DNA from 2 places in the Microbacterium sp. Mcb102 genome. Region 1 is predicted to be linked to the other one. Evidence: riboswitches for the same ligand, from Rfam matches in the RefSeq annotation. Region 1 holds a riboswitch; the other holds the start of a gene.
What was found. Region 1 has a riboswitch for thiamine pyrophosphate ahead of OC372_RS09590 (ECF transporter S component). Riboswitches for the same ligand answer to the same signal wherever they lie in the genome.
Positions count from the first base shown of each region.

Region 2: linked by a shared signal. The riboswitch ahead of thiM (hydroxyethylthiazole kinase) and the one ahead of OC372_RS09590 (ECF transporter S component) in region 1 are both predicted to bind thiamine pyrophosphate.

Region 1 covers NZ_JALJRG010000003.1:129,524-133,933, reverse strand. Annotated here, with positions in the region: gene OC372_RS09595 (D-alanyl-D-alanine carboxypeptidase) at 1-1,629, opposite strand, end outside; TPP riboswitch at 1,712-1,823, shown strand; gene OC372_RS09590 (ECF transporter S component) at 1,814-2,458, shown strand; gene OC372_RS09585 (ABC transporter ATP-binding protein) at 2,458-3,915, shown strand; gene OC372_RS09580 (energy-coupling factor transporter transmembrane component T family protein) at 3,912-4,410, shown strand, end outside.
Region 2 covers NZ_JALJRG010000006.1:274,984-279,393, forward strand. Annotated here, with positions in the region: gene pheT (phenylalanine--tRNA ligase subunit beta) at 1-352, shown strand, start outside; gene OC372_RS15740 (NAD-dependent epimerase/dehydratase family protein) at 430-1,392, shown strand; TPP riboswitch at 1,420-1,513, shown strand; gene thiM (hydroxyethylthiazole kinase) at 1,504-2,352, shown strand; gene OC372_RS15750 (bifunctional hydroxymethylpyrimidine kinase/phosphomethylpyrimidine kinase) at 2,349-4,410, shown strand, end outside.

The sequences.
Region 1 (4,410 bases):
GGACTCGGTGACGACCTCGACGTCTTCGCCCCACAGGGTCGTGACGCGTCCCACGACCGTACCCGCAGCGACCGCCGGGCTCTGCGCGTTCAACGCGGCCTCCGTCTCGGCGAACAGCGAGCGGGTCAGGGCGAGCCGCTCGTCATCGCCCGCCTGGTTCAACGCGGCGGCGTACAACTTCACCGTCGTGTCGCCGACGGTCACATCCTTCGCGGTGAGCAGGTTCCAACCGACCAGCGTGCCGGTCTTGATGCCGACGACACCCGGATCGGCGAGCATCCCGTTCGTGTTGACGACCGTGCCCGCGCCGGGGAGGTCCACCGACTTCGTGCCCACGATCTCCGCGAACACCGGATTCTGCATCGCCAGCTCGCCCAGTGCGATGAGCGAGTCGGGCGTCGAGACGTTGCGTTCGTCGAAGCCCGACGGGGTCACGACCGTGATGCCGGTGAGGTTGCGCTCCCTCAGCCAGGTCTCCGCGGCGGACGCGAACTCCCGGTCGGAGCCCCAGATCTCGGACGCGAGCCGGTCGATGTAGTTGTTCGCCGACCCCAGGAGCGTGCCCTGCAGCAGCTGGTATTCGGTCAGCACACCGTCGACGGGCACATCCAGCGCGGACTGATCACTGCGCCGGTAGTCCCAGTACTCCACGCTGTCGCGGTAACTGAAGCGGAACTCGGGGCCCTGCTCGCCGAGCGCCAGCGGCATCCGGTCGAGCACCATCAGGCTGCTCACGACCTTGGTGATGCTCGCGATGCTCACGGCACCGGGATTCGAGGCCACCGTGCTCAGCCCGCCGATGCCGACAGCCGCGCTGCCCTCGCCGGGCCAGGTGATCGCAGCCGCGGCGGCGGGAGTGGTCTCGAATTCGACGGACTGCACCGTCGGAGGGACTTCATGCAGTGGCCACAGCATCGTCGTACCGGCGTAGGCGGCGACGATCGCGACGAGCGTCGCCAACGGCACCAGGACCCCCGGGCGGGCGATCGCCGGTCGCAGGTGGGCCCCGCGCATCAGCCCGCCTGACTGCTCGGCCTCGGCCGGCTCATCGAGGGTCGCGAGAGGCGGGTGCGCGGCGACCGTCGCGGCATCGACCCAGGTGAGGGCCGTCGCCCCGGTCGTGTCATCCGCCCACTGCGGTGCGCTCGCGTCGAGGAGAGCATTCGTGTCGTCCGCCGGCTCTTCACCGGCTGTCCGCTCGGCCGGGACGAACGGCGGTTTGGTCAGCGGGGGTGTCGGCGGCGTCGCATCGACAGGCTCGATGGGCTCGACGGGCTCGATGGGCTCGATGGGCTCTACGAGGCCGGCGGCCTCGACGGGCTCCGCTGCGGGTTCGGAGAGGGTGTCGGGTTCCTGATCGACGCCGCCGCCCGTGGAGCTCGGTGTCGTGAAGAGCGCGCCGATCGCCGCGGAGTCGACTGGGATGGCCGGCGATACGGCGGCAGCCGGGGGTCGCACATCGCCCGCGAACAGCCGGTCGGCGGCGAACGCGGAGGTGTCGGCGGAGTCTGCGGGGGCAGCATCCACCGCGACCGGCAGGTCGTCGACCGGTCCGGAGGGGACGGCGTCCGGCGAGCCGTCGCCATCGACGACGCCCGTCGCCTCGTCGGCGGGATCTGAAGCGGTCACTCGTTTACGGTACCCAATCCCGGGCGCGTTGCGCGGCGCGCAGCCTCGTCGCCCGCGGGGTGTCGTGAGCCGGTAGGCTCTTCAGCACAACCACGGGAGTCCGGCGAGCCGGGCTGAGAGGGAGCGAATCGCGCTTCGACCGTCGAACCTGATCTGGGTCATGCCAGCGCAGGGAGGAGTTCAGATGAGCACGTCCACGTCCACATCGGCGTCCACCAAGGCCCAGGCCTCGCCCCCGGCCAGGAGCTTCCTGCGCTGGCGCATCGTCGACATCGTCGTCGCCAGCGTCATCGGTGTCGCCGCCGGCCTGATCTTCCTGGCGTGGAACGTCGGGTACCTCGGCCCGAAGGCCCTGCTCGAGCCGCTGCTCCCCGGCGTCCAGGGGCTTCTCGACGGCCCGTGGCTCTTCGCCGGCGTCCTCGGCGGGCTGATCATCCGCAAGGCGGGCGCGGCGATCTACGTCGAGCTGCTCGCGGCGGTCGTCTCGGCCCTCATCGGCAACCAGTGGGGCGGATTCCTCACTCTCGAAGCCGGACTCGTGCAGGGTCTCGGCGCCGAACTGGTCTTCCTCCTCTTCTTCTACCGCCGCTGGTCATTGCCGGTCGCGATCCTCGCGGGTGCCGGTGCCGCCCTCGCCGGCGGGATCAACAACCTCGTGCTCTGGTACGCCGGTTCCGGCCCCGCCTTCACGGCGATCTACCTGATCAGCACGGTCATCTCCGGTGCCGTCATCGCGGGTGCGCTGTCGTGGGTGCTGGCGCGAGGCATCGCCGCGACCGGAGCGCTCGACCGATTCGGCTCCGGGCGCGAGGCACGCGTCCGCGTCTGATGGCGGCGGATCACACCGTCCCCGCCGCTGTCGAGGCGCGCGGCTGGGGGTGGCGCCACGCGAGTCGCCTCGCCTGGGCGCTGAGCGACGTCTCGTTCCGCATCGACCCCGGTGAGCGCGTTCTGGTGCTCGGGGCTTCCGGGACGGGCAAGTCCACGCTGCTCCACGGTCTCGCGGGCGTGCTCGGCGGCGAGGAGGAGGGCGAGAGCGCGGGCGAACTGCTCGTCGACGGCGCTCCCGCCGTCGCCACCCGGGGGCGCGCCGGCCTCGTGCTGCAGGACCCGGACTCGCAGGTGATCCTGGCGCGAGCCGGCGACGATGTCGCGTTCGGCTGCGAGAACCTCGGCGTGCCACGGGCGCAGATCTGGCCCCGGGTGGAGGCGGCGCTGGATGCCGTCGGCCTCGATGTGCCGCTGGACCACCCGACCAAGGCGCTCTCCGGCGGACAGAAGCAGCGGCTCGCGCTCGCCGGCATGCTCGCGATGCGTCCGGGGCTCGTGCTGCTCGACGAGCCGACCGCGAACCTCGACCCGGCCGGTGTCGTCGAGGTGCGTGACGCGGTGGAGCGGATGCTGCAGTCGCAGCCGGCGACACTCATCGTCGTCGAGCACCGCCTCGAGGTGTGGCTGCCGCTCATCACGCGGGTGATCGTGATCGGTGCCGGGGGAGTGGTGGCAGACGGAGCGCCCGCTGAGGTGCTCGGTGACCAGGGTGCACGACTCGCGGCCGACGGCGTGTGGGTGCCGGGGCACGCTCCCGCCGCCCCGCCGCCACCGCGCGGGACACCGGGCGAGACTCTGCTCTCGGCGCGCGGACTCGCCGTCGCCCGCGTCAAGGGACGCCCGGTCGCCACCGGCATCGACCTCGATGTGCGCGCCGGCCAGGCGCTGGCGATCACCGGCCCGAACGGCGCCGGCAAGTCCACGCTCGGACTGACCCTCGCAGGGCTCCTGCCGCCTGCTGCGGGTGACCTGACGGCATCCGCCGTGCTCGCCGCCGGGGCGGACCCCTCGCCGATCCGCTGGGCCTCGCGGGATCTGCTGACCCGCATCGGCATGGTGTTCCAGGAGCCCGAGCATCAGCTGCTCGCGAAGACCGTGCGCGACGAGCTGGCCGTCGGACCGCGCGCGCTCGGGATGGACGAAGACGAGATCGCCGTGCGCAGCGACGAGCTGCTCGCGCGACTGCGCCTGACGCACCTCGCCGCCGCCAACCCGTACACGCTCTCGGGCGGCGAGAAACGTCGCCTCACGGTCGCCGCGGCCATCGCGACCCGGCCGCGGGTGCTCGTGCTCGACGAGCCCACCTTCGGGCAGGACGCCCGCACCTGGGCGGAACTCGTCGCCATGCTCGCGGCGCTCCGCGACGAGGGGTCGGCGATCGTCACGATCACCCACGACCTCGATGTCGCGCGCGCGCTGCACGCCGAGCGGTTCGAACTCGGGGGCATGTCGTGACCCTGCTCGACACGCAGGCGCGCACCGGAGCCCTCGCCGCCGTCAACCCGGTGGCCAAGCTCGGGGTCAGTGCGCTGATCGCGGTGCCGCTGATCCTGACGCTCGATCCGGTGTCGGCATCCGTCGCGCTCGTGCTGGAGTTCGTGCTCTTCCTGTTCGCCGGAATCGGCTGGCGCGAGTTCTGGGTGCGCACCTGGCCGGTCTGGCTCGCCGCACCCCTGACCGGCCTGACCATCGCGCTCTACGGCGAGACGAGCGGCACCGTCTACGTCGACTGGTTCGTGCTGCGGATCAGCGAGGGATCGCTCGCGCTCGCGCTCGCCACGATGCTGCGGGTGCTCGCGATCGCGCTGCCCTCGGTGGTCCTGTTCATCACGGTCGACCCGACCGACCTCGCCGACGGCCTCGGCCAGGTCCTGCGGCTTCCCGCCCGGTTCGTGCTCGGGGCGCTCGCCGGGCTGCGGATGGTGGGTCTGTTCCTCGACGACTGGCGTG
Region 2 (4,410 bases), on a different contig from region 1:
GTTCGAACTCGACCTCGACCGCATCCTGACGCTCGCGGGCGGTCGGGTCGTCGCGGCATCGCTGTCGACGTTCCCCGCGGCGACGCAGGACGTCTCGCTCACGCTCCCCGCGGACGTACCGGCCGCCGACGTGCAGGCCGCACTCGCCGAGGGCGCGGGTGCGCTGCTCGAATCGGTGCGACTGGTGGACGACTACCGCGGCGAAGGTGTGCCGGAAGGCTCGAAGAGCCTGACCTTCGCACTGCGCTTCCGCGCCGACGACCGCACGCTCACGGCAGCCGAGGCCACCGAGGCCAAGCTCGCCGGTGTGGAGGTCGCGGCCCAGCGCTTCGGAGCCGCACTGCGCGACTGAACCGTCTCCGCGGAAGCCCTGATCTGCTCTGAGCGGAAGGGCTTCCGCGGGTGCCGCGTTCCTGGTGACATGGGTCCATGACGGACGTGTTGATCCTCGGTGGAACGGGCTGGCTCTCCGGGCGCATCGCCCGCCGATGGCTGGATGCGGGGGCAACGGTGACCTGTCTCGCTCGCGGCGAGAGGCCCGCGCCCGACGGTGCCGAGCTCGTACGTGGAGACCGCGACGATCCCGTGGCGTACACCGCGCTCACCCGGCGGGACTGGGATCACGTGGTGGATATCTCGTCGCAGGCGTCGCAGGTCGAGGCGGCCGTCGATGCCCTCGGAGAGCGAGCCGCGCGATGGACCTACGTGTCCTCCCTGTCGGTCTACTCCGACGACGAGACGGTCGGTGCGGACGAGTCGGCACCGCGGCATCCGTCCGCCCGCCCCGGTGACGAGTACGAGTACGGGGCGCAGAAGGCGGCGGCCGAGGACGCCGTGGGCACCCTGGGCGATCGTGCGCTCATCGTGCGACCGGGACTCATCGTCGGCGAAGGCGACCCCAGCGATCGATTCGGTTACTGGGCAGCGGCGTTCGCGCGGGCGGGTGCGGAACCGGTCCTGTCACCGCCGCTCGAGGGGAAGAGCGCCCAGGTGATCGACGTGGACGATCTCGCCGAATTCATCGTCGCGGCGACCGTGAGCGGGCCGGTCAACGCCATCGGCGACGTGCAGCCCTTCGACGAGGTACTGCGCGAGATCCGGACCGCCGCGGGTCATACCGGCGAGATCGTGGTCGCCGAGGAGGACTGGCTCGTCGCACACGGGGTCCAGCACTGGGCGGGGCCGAGATCCCTGCCGCTGTGGCTGCCCCCGGGGATGACGGGCTTCATGACCCGGTCTAACAGCGCGTACCGCGATGGAGGTGGTCGGCCGCGGCCGCTGACCGACACCATCCGTACCGTCGTCGCCGATGAGCGGGCGCGCGGGGTCGACCGCGACCGTCGTGCCGGACTCACCCGCGCGGAGGAGTTGACGCTCTTGGACGATCGCTAGACGTTCCTGGCCGATCGCTAGACTCTGAGCAGTGACACGGGGTGCCGCATCCGCGGCTGAGAACAGACCCGTCGAACCTGATCTAGTTCGTACTAGCGAAGGGATGTCGCGATGAGCGATCTTCTGCGTCCTGATTCCATCACCGATCTGCCCGGCGCCGCCGCCGCCCTGTGGGGGGTGCTGCGCGAGACGCCCCCACTGACGCACTGCATCACCAACACGGTCGTCGCCGGGTTCACCGCCAACGTGCTGCTCGCCCTGGGGGCTGCCCCGGCCATGGTCGACATCGTCGGAGAGGCCGAGATGTTCGCCGGTGTCGCCTCCGGCGTGCTGATCAACCTGGGAACGCCCACTCCCGAGCAGCGCGCGGCGAGCCTCGAGGCCGTCGCCGGGGCTGCGGCATCCGGAACCCCATGGGTGCTCGATCCGGTCGCGATCGGAGCTCTGCCGATCCGCACTGCCTTGGCGCACCGGCTGGCGGAGCAGCGTCCGACGGCGATCCGCGGCAACGCCTCGGAGATCCTCGCGCTCGCCGGCCTCAGCGCCGGTGGTCGCGGAGTGGATGCCACCGACAGCACGGATGCGGCAGCCGACGCGGCCGCTGCCCTCGCGCGACGGACGGGTGCCGTGATCGCCGTGTCCGGTCCGATCGACCTCGTCACCGACGGGGAGCGGGTGCTGCGCCTCGCGAACGGACACGAGCTGCTGACCAGGGTCACCGGCGGGGGCTGCGCTCTCGGGGCCGTGATGGCCGCATTCCTCGGTACCGCGCGCAATACCGGACACGATGCCCTCACGGCCGTCGCCGCCGCGAGCCTCGTGTACACGATCGCGGCCGAGCGCGCCGCCACGATCTCGACCGGCCCCGGCAGCTTCGCCGTGGCGCTGTTGGACGCCCTCGCCTCCGTGGGCCCCGCCGACGTGATCGCGGACGCCCGTGTGCAGGCGGGTGCGCGGTGAACGCCGACCTCTCCCTCTACCTCGTCACCGATCCCACGTTGTGCGGCGACCGCGGTGTCGTCGATACCGTGCGCCGTGCCGTCGACGGGGGCGTGCGCATCGTGCAGCTTCGCGACAAGACCGCGTCCGATGCCGAGACGGTCGAGCAGCTGCTCGCGCTGTCGCAGGCGATCGACGGTCGTGCGCTGCTCATCGTGAACGATCGGCTGGATGCCGCAATCGCCGCCCGCGCCCGCGGTGCACGCGTCGACGGCGTGCACCTGGGGCAGGGGGACGCGTCGGTGCTGCGGGCCCGCGAGGTTCTCGGGCCGGATGCGCTGATCGGTCTCACCGTGAACAGTGCAGCGCACCTCGACGCGGTTCTCGCATTGCCCGACGGAACGGTCGACTACCTCGGCGTCGGGGTGATCCGTCCGACCTCGACCAAGCCGGATCATCCTGAGCCCCTCGGCGTGGAAGGGTTCCGCGACTTCGTGACCCGCAGCCCGCTTCCGTGCGTGGCGATCGGCGGCGTCGGCATCGACGACACCGAGGCGCTTCGCGATGCCGGTTCCGCCGGGCTCGCCGTGGTCTCGGCGCTGTGTGCGGCCGATGATCCCGCCGCGACCGCCCGGGAGTTCCGGCGACGCTGGCTCGCGGGGTCCGTGCCACGGGTGCTCAGCATCGCGGGGAGTGATCCTTCGGGAGGGGCGGGTATCCAGGCCGACCTCAAGTCCATCGCCGCGAACGGCGGCTACGGCATGGCCGTCCTCACCGCGCTGACCGCGCAGAACACGCAGGGTGTCCGGGCGGTGCATGTGCCGCCGGCGGACTTCCTCCGTGCCCAGCTCGACGCGGTGTCGGACGACGTCGTGATCGATGCGGTGAAGATCGGGATGCTGGCCGAGACGGAGGTGATCCGCGCGGTGGGCGAGTGGCTCGATCGGGTGCGTCCGCCCGTCGTCGTGCTCGACCCGGTCATGGTCGCGACGTCGGGGGACAGGCTCCTCTCTCCGGATGCCGAGGCGGAGCTGCGGAGTCTGCTCGGTCGCGCGACGCTGGTCACCCCAAATCTCGCCGAGCTCGCGGTGCTGACCGGTCGTGACATCGTCGATTGGGCCGACGGCATCACCGCCGCCGAGGAGCTGTCGGCCGAGATCGGTGCCGCCGTGCTCGTCAAGGGCGGTCATCTCACCGGCGACGAAGCTCCGGATGCGCTGGTCGACAGGCGTCGCGGCCTTCGCCAGGAGTTCACCGGCCCGCGCATCGTGACGTCGAGCACGCACGGCACGGGCTGCTCGCTCTCTTCGGCCCTGGCCACGCTGCTGGCACAGGGGAGTGATCCCGAGGAGGCGGTACGCGCGGCACGCGCCTGGCTCCGCGAGTCCCTCCGCGCGGGGGACGGGCTGCGCGTGGGGCGCGGACACGGCCCGATCAGCCACTTCGCCGGGCTCTGGGAGCGTGGTGGCACGGCGACGCGACCGGGGTCGACCGACATCGCCGCGGACTGGTGGCAGGAGATCGCCGGTATCCGCGCGGGGATCGACGAGCTGCCGTTCATCCGCGCGCTCGCCGACGGCTCTCTCGAGCGCGCGCCGTTCCTGTCGTACCTCGCCCAGGACGCGCTGTATCTGCGCGACTATGCCCGCGTGCTGGCCGAAGCCGCCCGCCTCGCGCCGACCTCGGCCGAGCAGGCGTTCTGGGCGGACTCCGCCCACGGTTCGATCGTCGGCGAGCTCGAACTGCACGCGTCCTGGCTGACCCCGTCGGAGGGGGTGGGCGCGGCGACCTTCGCGGCGGAACCCTCCGCGGTGACGACGGCATACCTCGACCACCTGCGGTCCGTCGCCTTCGGCGGTGACTACGCCGAGATCGTCGCCGCGGTACTCCCGTGCTTCTGGCTCTACACGGATCTCGGTCGGCGTCTGCACGCGGGAGAGTTCGGTGAATACGCGACCGATCCGCAACATCCTTTCGCTTCCTGGCTCGCGACATATGCCGACCCCGCGTTCGAGGAGGCGACCCGGACGGCGATCGAGCACGCGTCCGCCGCCGCTGCGGCGGCCGACGCCGACACCA